Magnetospirillum sp. XM-1: one gene and its partners. The protein of the gene in region 3 interacts with the protein of the main gene of each other region in a pairwise test. Links are inferred from orthologs where the notes say so. Each region holds a gene or a part of one and is shown on either strand. Other genes may lie near its edges.

What was found. The genes of interacting proteins can lie anywhere in the genome.
Region 1: the proteins of XM1_RS21660 (region 3) and dnaE interact in binary tests that used the Escherichia coli proteins (3 or more experiments, as listed by UniProt). The link is inferred for Magnetospirillum sp. XM-1 from one-to-one orthologs.
Region 2: the proteins of XM1_RS21660 (region 3) and ctaD interact in binary tests that used the Escherichia coli proteins (3 or more experiments, as listed by UniProt). The link is inferred for Magnetospirillum sp. XM-1 from one-to-one orthologs.

What each region holds. Positions count from the first base shown.
Region 1 is NZ_LN997848.1:3,363,296-3,367,369, forward strand. Bases 4-4,008 are described here. They hold dnaE (DNA polymerase III subunit alpha), read right to left. Parts: upstream 3,669-4,008; coding sequence 204-3,668; downstream 4-203. Other genes in these bases: XM1_RS15565 (LEA type 2 family protein), read right to left, coding at 4-204; XM1_RS15575 (HD-GYP domain-containing protein), read right to left, coding at 3,701-4,008. Also shown: more of XM1_RS15565, read right to left, coding at 1-3; more of XM1_RS15575, read right to left, coding at 4,009-4,074. UniProt on the Escherichia coli protein: DNA polymerase III is a complex, multichain enzyme responsible for most of the replicative synthesis in bacteria. This DNA polymerase also exhibits 3' to 5' exonuclease activity. The alpha chain is the DNA polymerase catalytic subunit.
Region 2 is NZ_LN997848.1:2,924,029-2,927,097, forward strand. The notes cover bases 4-3,003. They hold ctaD (cytochrome c oxidase subunit I), read right to left. Parts: upstream 2,305-3,003; coding sequence 703-2,304; downstream 4-702. Other genes in these bases: XM1_RS13505 (cytochrome c oxidase subunit 3), read right to left, coding at 4-149; XM1_RS13510 (cytochrome c oxidase assembly protein), read right to left, coding at 146-697; coxB (cytochrome c oxidase subunit II), read right to left, coding at 2,301-3,003. Also shown: more of XM1_RS13505, read right to left, coding at 1-3; more of coxB, read right to left, coding at 3,004-3,069. UniProt on the Escherichia coli protein: Cytochrome bo(3) ubiquinol oxidase is the terminal enzyme in the aerobic respiratory chain of E.coli that predominates when cells are grown at high aeration.
Region 3 is NZ_LN997848.1:4,748,695-4,751,670, reverse strand. What follows is about bases 70-2,976. They hold XM1_RS21660 (aminotransferase), read right to left. Parts: upstream 2,155-2,976; coding sequence 985-2,154; downstream 70-984. Other genes in these bases: glnA (type I glutamate--ammonia ligase), read left to right, coding at 2,811-2,976; XM1_RS21655 (P-II family nitrogen regulator), read left to right, coding at 2,392-2,730; XM1_RS21670 (tetratricopeptide repeat protein), read left to right, coding at 70-748. In the rest of the region: more of XM1_RS21670, read left to right, coding at 1-69. UniProt on the Escherichia coli protein: Shows aminotransferase activity with methionine and histidine as substrates, and to a lesser extent also with phenylalanine.

The sequences.
Region 1 (4,074 bases), 1.4 Mb from region 3 along the record:
GGCGAAGCGCATGCCGTCAATGCTCATGGGCGCATTGTTGGGATTGCGCACCCGAAGGGTCACGGCCAGGCGCTGTTCCATCAGCGACACGTCCACCGGCACCATGGAGAGCAGCACCACTTCCGGAGGCTCGGCGAATTCCGAAGGCGTGCAGGCGGCAAGCCCCAGGAACACCACCAAAGCCGTCAGCCATTTGGACGCCATCAAATCTCCTCCACCTCGGTGATGCCGGCAATGCTGCGCAGCGTGCCCATGAATTTGGGCGAAAGCGTGATGGTGGATTTAAGGCCCAGTTCCACCTCGCGGTTGCCGGCCCGGGCCACGATGGCGACACGGTTGCGGCCCCGCGCCTCGCCGTTGATCAGCTCGGAAAGCTGCTTCAGGGCGCTGTCGTCAGAGATGATGACGCGGATGCCGGCGGCGGCCTTGGCGGCCTCTTGATCCAACGAGGCGATGCGCTGGCAGGTCATGCGCAGTTGATCCTCCTCCAGCTTGGCGTCCACGTCGATGAGCAACGGCCCGCCGGCGTCGAGCAAGTCCCGCGAGGTGGCGAGGATTTCCGAAAAGCACGTGACCTCGAACATGCCGGACGCGTCGGAGAACTGCAAAAAGGCGTAGCGCGAGCCCTTGGCCGAGACGCGCTCCTGCTTGGACAGAAGCGAGCCGGCCAGGCGCACCCTGCCCTTGCCGCCCGCCTGGAGGTGGCGGGGCAGCTCGGCGATCTTCAGCACGTTGAGGCGCTTCATGCTCTTGGAATAGGCGTCCAGCGGATGGGCGGACAGATAGAAGCCCACCGCCTCGAATTCCTGGTTGAGCTTCTCGTGCGGCGACCAGTCGGGGCCGTTCTCCAGCTTCAAGGTCGGCGCGTTGGAGCCGCCCAGCAGGCTCATCTGGCTGGAGTGGCGGTCCTCGGCGGCCTGGGCCGCGTAGCGGCACAGCGTGTCGGCGTTCTTGAACAGCCGCCCGCGATTCTTGTCGAGCGAATCGAAGACGCCGGCCTTGACCATGTTCTCCAGCTGGCGGCGGTTGAGCACCTTGGAATCCATGCGCGCCGCGAAGTCGCCGATATCCTTGAAGCGGCCGTCCCTCTCACGCTCGTCCACCAGGGACTGCATGGCCGCCTCGCCCACGTTCTTCAAGGCCGCCAGGGCGTAGCGCACCGCCGAGCCGCCGTCGGGCAGCACTTCCACCGAGAAGGTGGGCTGCGAGGCGTTGATGTCGGGGGGAAGCAGCTTGATGCCGAGACGGTCCAGCTCCTGCCTGAACGAATTGAGCTTGTCGGTGTTGCTCATTTCGTAGGTCATGGTCGCCGCCATGAACTCGGCCGGGTGGTTGGCCTTGAGCCAGGCCGTCTGGTAGGCGATCAGGGCGTAGGCCGCCGCGTGGCTCTTGTTGAAGCCGTATTCGGCGAACTTGGCCACCTTGTCGAAGATCATGGAGGCCTGGGCCCCGTCGACGCCCCTGGCGGTGGCGCCTTCGACGAAGGTCTTGCGCTGGGCCTCCATCTCCTCCTTGATCTTCTTGCCCATGGCACGGCGCAGCAGATCCGCGCCGCCGAGCGAATAGCCCGACAGCACCTGGGCGATCTGCATCACCTGCTCCTGGTAGACCATGATCCCGAAGGTCTCCTTCAGGATGGGCTCGAGGAGCGGATGCATGTAGTCCGGCTCTTCCTTGCCGTGCTTACAGGCGATGTAGCGCGGAATCTGGTCCATGGGACCGGGACGGTACAGCGCCACCACGGCGATCAGGTCTTCCAGGCGGTTGGGGCCCATCTTGCGCAGCACGTCGCGCATGCCCGAACTTTCCAGCTGGAACACGCCGGCCGCATCGCCCCGCGACAGCAATTCGTAGGATTTGGCGTCGTCCAATGGGATGGCCGACAGGTCGATATCGATTCCCTTGGTCTTCTTGACGTGCTTCACCGCCGTGACCATCACGGTCAGGGTCTTGAGGCCCAGGAAGTCGAACTTCACCAGACCGGCCGATTCCACCCATTTCATGTTGAACTGGGTGACCGGCATGTCGGAGCGCGGGTCTCGATAGAGCGGCACCAGCTCGTCGAGAGAGCGGTCGCCGATCACCACGCCGGCGGCATGGGTCGAGGCGTGGCGGTAAAGCCCCTCCAGCTTCATGGCCAGATCGATCAGGTGGGAGACGGTCTCGTCCCTGTCCTTCTGCTCCTTCAGCAGCGGCTCGCTCTCCAGCGCCTGTTCCAGCGTCATGGGATTGGCGGGATTGTTGGGCACCAGCTTGCAGATGCGGTCCACCTGGCCGTAGGGCATCTGCAGCACGCGGCCCACGTCGCGCAGCACCGCGCGGGCCTGCAGCTTTCCGAAGGTGATGATCTGCGCCACCTGGGCGTAGCCGTACTTGCCCTGGACGTAGCGGATGGTCTCTTCGCGGCGGTCCTGGCAGAAATCGATGTCGAAGTCCGGCATGGAGACCCGTTCGGGATTGAGGAAGCGCTCGAACAGCAGCCCCCAGCGCAGCGGGTCCAGGTCGGTGATGGTCAGCGCCCAGGCCACCGCCGAGCCGGCGCCCGATCCGCGGCCCGGCCCAACGGGAATGTCGTGGGCCTTGGACCACTGGATGAAGTCGGACACGATCAGGAAGTAGCCGGGAAAGCCCATCTGCTCGATGACGTTCAGCTCGAATTCGACGCGCTCGCGATAGGGCTTGGCGGCGTGCTCCTTCTCGTCGTCGGTCATGCCGGGCTGGAAGACGTGCTTGTCCAGCCGCAGATCGAGGCCTTCCAGGGTGACCTTGCGCAGCACCTCGGCCTCGGTCAGGCCGTCCATGCGGTAGGGAGGCAGGATCGGCTTGCGCTTGGAAACGCCGAAGGCACAGCGCTTGGCGATCACCAGGGTGTTGTCGCATGCCTCGGGCAGGTCGGCGAACAATTCGCGCATCTCTTCCGGCGATTTGAAGTAATGCTCGGGCGTCAGCCTGCGGCGCTCATCCTGGGAGATGTAGGCGCCCTCGGCGATGCAGATCAGGGCGTCGTGGGCCTCGTACATGCCCCGGTCGGCGAAGAACGGCTCGTTGGTGGCGACCAGGGGCAAATCGTGCTTGTAGGCCATGGCCACCAGGGCCGGCTCGATGCGGTCCTCCACCTCCAGGCCGTGGCGCTGCAGTTCCACGTAACAGCGCCCGGCGAAGGCGCGGGCCAGCCGGACCAGCACGATCTCGGCCTTTTCCGCCTGGCCGTCGGCCAGCAGGCGGCCCACCGGCCCGGCGGGACCGCCGGTCAGCACGATCAGCCCCTCGGAGCGGGTCTCGAGATCGTGCAGGGTAACCTGGGGCGTCTCGCCCGATTCGGTCTCCAGGAAGGCCTTGGACACCAGTTTCAAGAGGTTGAGGTAGCCGGGTTCGTTCTGGCACAGCAGCACCAGGGTGTCGGGCTCGGGCTTGCGTCCATCCTTGGACGGGCCACCATCCTCGCGACGGATGGCGATCTGGGCGCCGACCACGGGCTGGATGCCCGCATCCGAGCACGAGGTCGAGAATTCCAGGGCGCCGAACAGGTTGCCGGTATCGGCGATGCCGATGGCGGGCATGGCCATCTTCTCGCACAGCTTGATCAGCTGCTTGAGCTTGATGGCCCCTTCCGCCAGGGAATAGGCGGTGTGGACGCGCAGATGGACGAAGTCGGCATGGGCTGGCATGGCGGCGAGATTACCCTAGTCGGGCCGCCCCGTCACCCGCCTGTCGCCGCCGCCCAGCATTCGTCCAGATGCTCCTTGCAGACGGCCACCACTTGCGCGTCCAGCTTGCCTGCGAACACCATGCCGTCCATCAGGGCGGCGATCTCGTCGGGGATCAGCGGCGCGCGGTAGGGACGGTGCTGGGCCAGGGCCTGGAACACGTCGGCCACCGCCACGATGCGGGCCTCCGGGCACAGCTCGGCCTCCTTCAGATGGAAGGGATAACCGTTGCCTGACAGGCATTCGTGGTGGAACCCCGCCCAATCGGCGATGGCGCCGGGGCCGAAGGCGTGGGTGAGGATCACCCTGGTGTCGAAGGCGTGCCGGGCCATGCGCAGGCGGTCGGCGGCGTCCAGCGCCCCCTGGC
Region 2 (3,069 bases), 1.8 Mb from region 3 along the record:
GTATGGGCGTGGTTGCGGAACCAGTCCACCGCGCCGTAGACCAGCACCAGGGCGGAAAAGGCTCCGACCAGGGGCCAGGGGCTGGGATCGACCAGATGGAAGGGGTGGGGGGGCGACGAAGCGCGGGGCGTGGCGTGGGCGTGGCTCATGACCGTCCTCTCTCGTCAGAAACGTTGGCGTTGAAGAAGGTATAGGACAGGGTGACGGTGCCGACTTCGCTGGTATGGACATCGGCTCCCATGGCGGGGTCGAGCACGAAGCTGACCACCATGTCGACGCTCTGGCCCGGTTGCAGAATCTGCTCGGTGAAGCAGAAGCACTGGATCTTGGCCACGTACTTGCCGATCTTGTCGGGCGTGGCGTTGAACACCGCGTTGCCGGTGATGGGGCGGTCCGACAGGTTGGTGGCGGTGAACACCGCCAGGGTGTCCTCGCCGAGCCGCACCTTCATCTCGCGCACCTGGGGGGCGAAGCGCCATTGCAGGCCCTTGGCCACCGATGCGTCGAACCGCACCGTAACCGTCTTGGCGGCAGGCGCGGCGGACTCCGCCGCCACCTGCCGGGGCGGGCCGCCGATGCCGGCGAACTGGCAGAAGGCCCGGTACAGCGGCACGCTGCCGATCACCAGCCCGACCATGGCGACGATGATCACCACCAGTCCCGCCAGGGTCGCTTGGGTCCGGCGCCGGGGGCTCATGGCCCTTACTCCGCCGGAGTGCCGATATGGGGCAGTTCGTCGAAGCTGTGCAGCGGCGGCGGCGAGCTGACCGACCATTCCAGGGTGGTGGCGCCCGATCCCCAGGGATTGGCGGCCACCGCCTTGCCGGCGGCGAAGGTGCGCCACACCACCACCAGGAAGAACAGCGTGCCGGCAAAGGCGATGTAGGCGCCGATGGACGACACGTAATTCCACCCGGCGAAGGCGTCGGGATAGTCGGGAACGCGGCGCGGCATGCCCTGGGCGCCCAGGAAATGCTGCGGGAAGAAGGCGATGTTGACGCCGATGAAGGTCAGCCAGAAATGGATCTTGCCCAGCGTCTCGGGGTATTCGTGGCCGCTCATCTTGCCGATCCAGTAGTAGAAGCCGGCGAAGATGGCGAACACCGCGCCCAGGCTCAGTACGTAGTGGAAATGGGCCACCACGTAGTAGGTGTCGTGCAGGGTCACGTCGACGGGATTGTTGGCCAGCACCACGCCGGTGACGCCGCCCATGGTGAACAGGAAGACGAAGCCCACCGCCCACATCATGGGCACGCGGAAGGTGATGGAGCCGCCCCACATGGTGGCGATCCAGCTGAACACCTTGATGCCGGTGGGCACCGCGATGACCAGGGTGGCGGCGGTGAAATAGGCCCGCGTGTCGACGTTCAGCCCGGTGGTGAACATGTGGTGCGCCCACACGACGAAGCCGACGAAGCCGATGGCCACCATGGCGTAGGCCATGCCGAGATAGCCGAACACCGGCTTCTTCGAGAAGGTGGAGATGATGTGGCTGATGATGCCGAAGGCCGGCAGGATCATGATGTAGACTTCGGGGTGGCCGAAGAACCAGAACAGATGCTGGTAAAGCAGCGGGTCGCCGCCGCCGGCCGGCGCGAAAAAGGTCGTGCCGAAATTGCGGTCGGTGAGCAGCATGGTCAGCGCGCCGGCCAGCACCGGAATGGACAGCAGCAGCAGGAAGGCGGTGACCAGCATGGCCCAGACGAACAGCGGCATGCGGTGCATGGTCATGCCCGGCGCGCGCATGTTGAGGATGGTGCAGATGAAGTTGATGGCGCCCAGCACCGAGCTGATGCCCGCCAGATGCAGGCCCAGGATGGCGAAGTCCACCGAGGCGTCGGGGTGGTAGGTGGTCGAAAGCGGCGGGTACAGCGTCCAGCCGGTGCCGGCGCCCGCGCCCTCGTACATGGACAGCAGCATCATCAGGAAGGCGGGCGGCAGCAGCCAGAAGCTGATGTTGTTGAGCCTGGGAAAGGCCATGTCCGGCGCGCCGATCATCAGGGGCACGAACCAGTTGCCGAAGCCGCCGATCAGGGCGGGCATCACGGTGAAGAACACCATGGTCAGCGCGTGGGCGGTGACGAACACGTTGTACATGTGCCAGTCGCCGCCGAAGATGGTGCCGCTGGGATGGGCCAGCTGCATGCGGATGACCACGCTCATGGCGCCGCCCAGCAACCCGGCGATCACCGAGAAGATCAGGTACAGCGTGCCGATGTCCTTGTGGTTGGTGGAATAGAGCCAGCGGCGCCAGCCATGGGGCTGGGCGTGGCCGTGATCCTGGTGCATCGCGGCGGTGCTCATGGCCGGTCCTCCCCTCGGGTGGCAAGTGCGACGGCGGTCTCGGGACGGGTGCCGTCGATGCGGGCGTAGGTCTTCTTGGCCTGGGCGACCCAGGCGAGGAATTCCTCCTTGGGCACGGCCTTCACGTGAATGGGCATGAAGCCGTGGTTGACGCCGCACAGCTGGGAACACTGGCCGTGATACTCGCCGGCCTTGTCCACCTGCACCCAGGTCTCGTTGAGGCGGCCGGGCACCGTATCGGTCTTGACCCCGAAGGCGGGCACCGACCACGAATGGATGACGTCGTCGGCGGTCATCTGCAGGCGGATGGGCACGCCCACCGGCACCACCATGGTGTTGTCGGCGGTAAGCAGGCGGGGCTGGCCGGGCTTCAAGTCCTCGGTCTGCACCATGTTGCTGTCGAACTTGAAGTCGTGGTCGGGATATTCGTAGCTCCAGTACCACTGGTGGCCGACGATCTTCAGCGTCATGTCGGCGTCCTGGACCTTGTCCATGAAATAGAGCAGCCGGAACGACGGAATGGCGATCAACAGCAAGATCACCGCCGGAATGGCCGTCCAGACGACCTCCAGCGGCGTGTTGTGCGACCAGGTGGCCGGCTTGGGGTTGCGGTCGGCCCTGAACCGGGTGCAGGCATAGAGCAGCAGCCCCGATACTAAGATGGTGATGCCGACGATCACGCCGTTGATGAAGGTCGCCAGCGAGGCGATGCGTTCCATGGTGGGCGTGACCGCCTGCTGGAACGAGAGGGCCCAGGGTTGCGGC
Region 3 (2,976 bases):
GGCGAAGTCTGATCGGATCGAAGAAGCGCTGGCCAAGGCCCGGCAGGGCGACCTGTCCAAGGCCCGCACCGTCTCCCGCGAGTTGGGCAAGGTGCCGCCCGGCCATCCCGGCCTGATGGAACTGGCCGTTGCCGCCCATGGCATGGGCGACCTGCTCCTGGCGCTGAAATTCCTCGACCGCGCGGCGGTGTCGGGCTCCATCGACGCTCTGTACGGGCGGGGCGTGCTGCTGGGGGCGCTCGACCGGCTGGACGAGGCGCGGGCCGCGTTGCGCAAATGCCTGGAGCGGGCCCCGGACCATGAGGCCGCGCTCACCAATCTGGGGGGGCTGGAACAGATGGCCGGCGACCCGGAGGCGGCGGAGCGCTGCTATCGCGAGGTTCTGAGGCTTTCCCCCGATGCCGCCCTGGCGCTGCACAATCTGGCCGGGCTGTGCCTGGCCCAGGGGCGGCAGGAGGAGGCCGAGGAATTCGCCCGCCGTGCCCATGGCTTGCGGCCCGGCCCGGACACCGCCCTGCGCCTCGCCGCTATCCTGGGCGAGACCGGCCGTCATGCCGAGGCGGCCGACATGCTGCGGCCGGTGATCGATTCCTATCCCGGCGACGGCCGGCTGTGGCGGGCGGCGGGCCATGCCGCCAACACGCTGGGGCGCAAGTCGGAGGCCCTGGCGGCATTCCGGAACGCCCAGGGACTCGATCCCGAGGATTACGAGGCCAGCCGCATGGTGGCGATCCTCAGCGAGGGGTGATGAGGGGTGATGTCTATCCGGGGCAACGCCCCGGATCTTCCCTTGCCGTTCAGGCACGCGGCCGGACGCAGGCAAAAGCCGGCGGCTGCGGAACGGAACGAAATCAAAGGGGGGAATGGGGCGAGTGATCGGAATCGAACCGACGACATCCAGTACCACAAACTGGCGCTCTAACCAACTGAGCTACACCCGCCACCGGGGGAGGCCGCATGTTTAGCCAAATCCGGGGGCGCCCGTCAAGGGCCTATCCTCGCAAAAAACCGTTCCAGCCGCATTACCGCCTCGTCGATGGCGCCTTCCGTCTTGGCGAAGCAGAAGCGGGCGAAGTGGTTGACGTCGCCGCCCTGGTAGAAGGCGCTGACCGGAATGGCCGTCACGCCGGCCTGTTCGGTGATGTGGCGGCAAAATTCCCCATCGTCGCCGGCAAAGCCCAGGGGGCGGAAATCGGCGGTGATGAAATAGCTGCCCCCGGTGGCCATCACCTGGAAGCCGACCCGCTCCAGACCGGCGGTGAGGCGGTCGCGGCGCTCGGCCAGCATGGCGGCCAGCCCGTCATAGTACGAATCCTCCTTGCCCAGGCCCCAGGCCACGGCGGCCTGCAGGTTGGGCGGCGTGGTGAAGGTCAGGTATTGGTGGGCCTTGGCCACCGGGCCCAGGACGTGCGGTTCGGCGATGACCCAGCCCACCTTCCAGCCCGTCAGCGAGAAGATCTTGCCCGCCGAGCCGATCTTCAGGCAGCGGCTCCGCATGCCCGGCAGGGTCATCAGCGGCACGTGCCGGCGGCCGTCATAGACCAGATGCTCGTAGACCTCGTCGCAGACGCAATAGGCGTCGAAGCGCTCTAAGAGGCCGGCGACGAACTCCAACTCGTCCTGCCCCCACACCTTGCCGGCCGGATTCATCGGCGTGTTGAGCAGCATCAGCTTGGTCCTGGGCGAGAAGGCGGCGGCCAGCGCCTCTCTCGGCAGATCCCAATGGGGCGGCTCGACGCGGACCAGCTTAGGCGTGCCGCCCGCCCGGCGGATGATGGGCAGATAGGAATCGTAAAGCGGCTCGATGAGGACCACCTCGTCGCCCGGCTCGATCAGGCCGAACAGGCAGGCGGCCAGGGCCTCGGTGGCGCCGGACGTCACCATCACCTCGGCCATGGGGTCCAGCTCCAGGCCGTAGAACCGCCGGTCATGGGCGGCGACGGCGGTTCGCAGGTCGGGGGTTCCCATCATGGAGGGATACTGGTTGGGCCCCGCCGTTACCGCCTCGGCCGCCTTGGCGATTACGTCGGCGGGTTCGAGGCCTTCGGGGAAGCCCTGGCCCAGGTTGACGGCGCCATGGGCCTGGGCCAGGCGCGACATGGTCTCGAAGATGGTGGTGCCGAACGACGACAGAATGGAGTTGGCGGGCTTCAACGGGGCTGCTCCGGCAAGGAATCTGGACGCTTAAGCCTAGCCTGGAAGGCGGGTCCGGGTGAAGGGGAAGCGAATTGCCCGAGAAATAGGCGCAAATGCCTGAAAATAGGGCATCTTTGTCTGGAGATTCCTGGAATTCGGGCGCTTTTCCGGGTGGCCGAAGTGGCACGATGCGTGCTAAATGAGTCGCGCGTTTTGACGCGGGTTCGCAACGCCAATCCGAAAGACGGCGGGTTCATGAAGAAGATCGAAGCCATCATCAAGCCCTTCAAGCTCGACGAGGTGAAGGAAGCCCTTCACGAGGTCGGCCTCCAGGGCCTTACCGTGACCGAGGCCAAGGGTTTCGGCCGGCAGAAGGGGCATACCGAGCTCTATCGCGGCGCCGAGTACGTGGTGGATTTCCTGCCTAAGGTCAAGATCGAGCTGGTCATCGAGGACAACCTGGTGGAGCGCGCCGTCGAGGCCATCCAGCAGGCCGCCCATACGGGCCGCATCGGTGACGGCAAGATCTTCATCTCCACGGTGGAAGAGGCCATCCGCATCCGCACCGGCGAGCGCGGCAGCGACGCCATCTGAGTTTTCATCCCTCCCGCGGCTCTTGGTAGGGCGGCGGGGCGGGAACGCGTGTTCAACTCTCAACTCTCAGGAATGTGACCATGTCCGACGACATCAAGAAGGTCCTCGAACTGATCAAGGAAAACGACGTGAAGTACGTCGATTTCCGCTTCACCGACCCGCGCGGCAAGTGGCAGCACACCGCCCAGCATGTGTGCACCGTTGACGCCGACATGCTGAACGAAGGCATCATGTTCGACGGCTCGT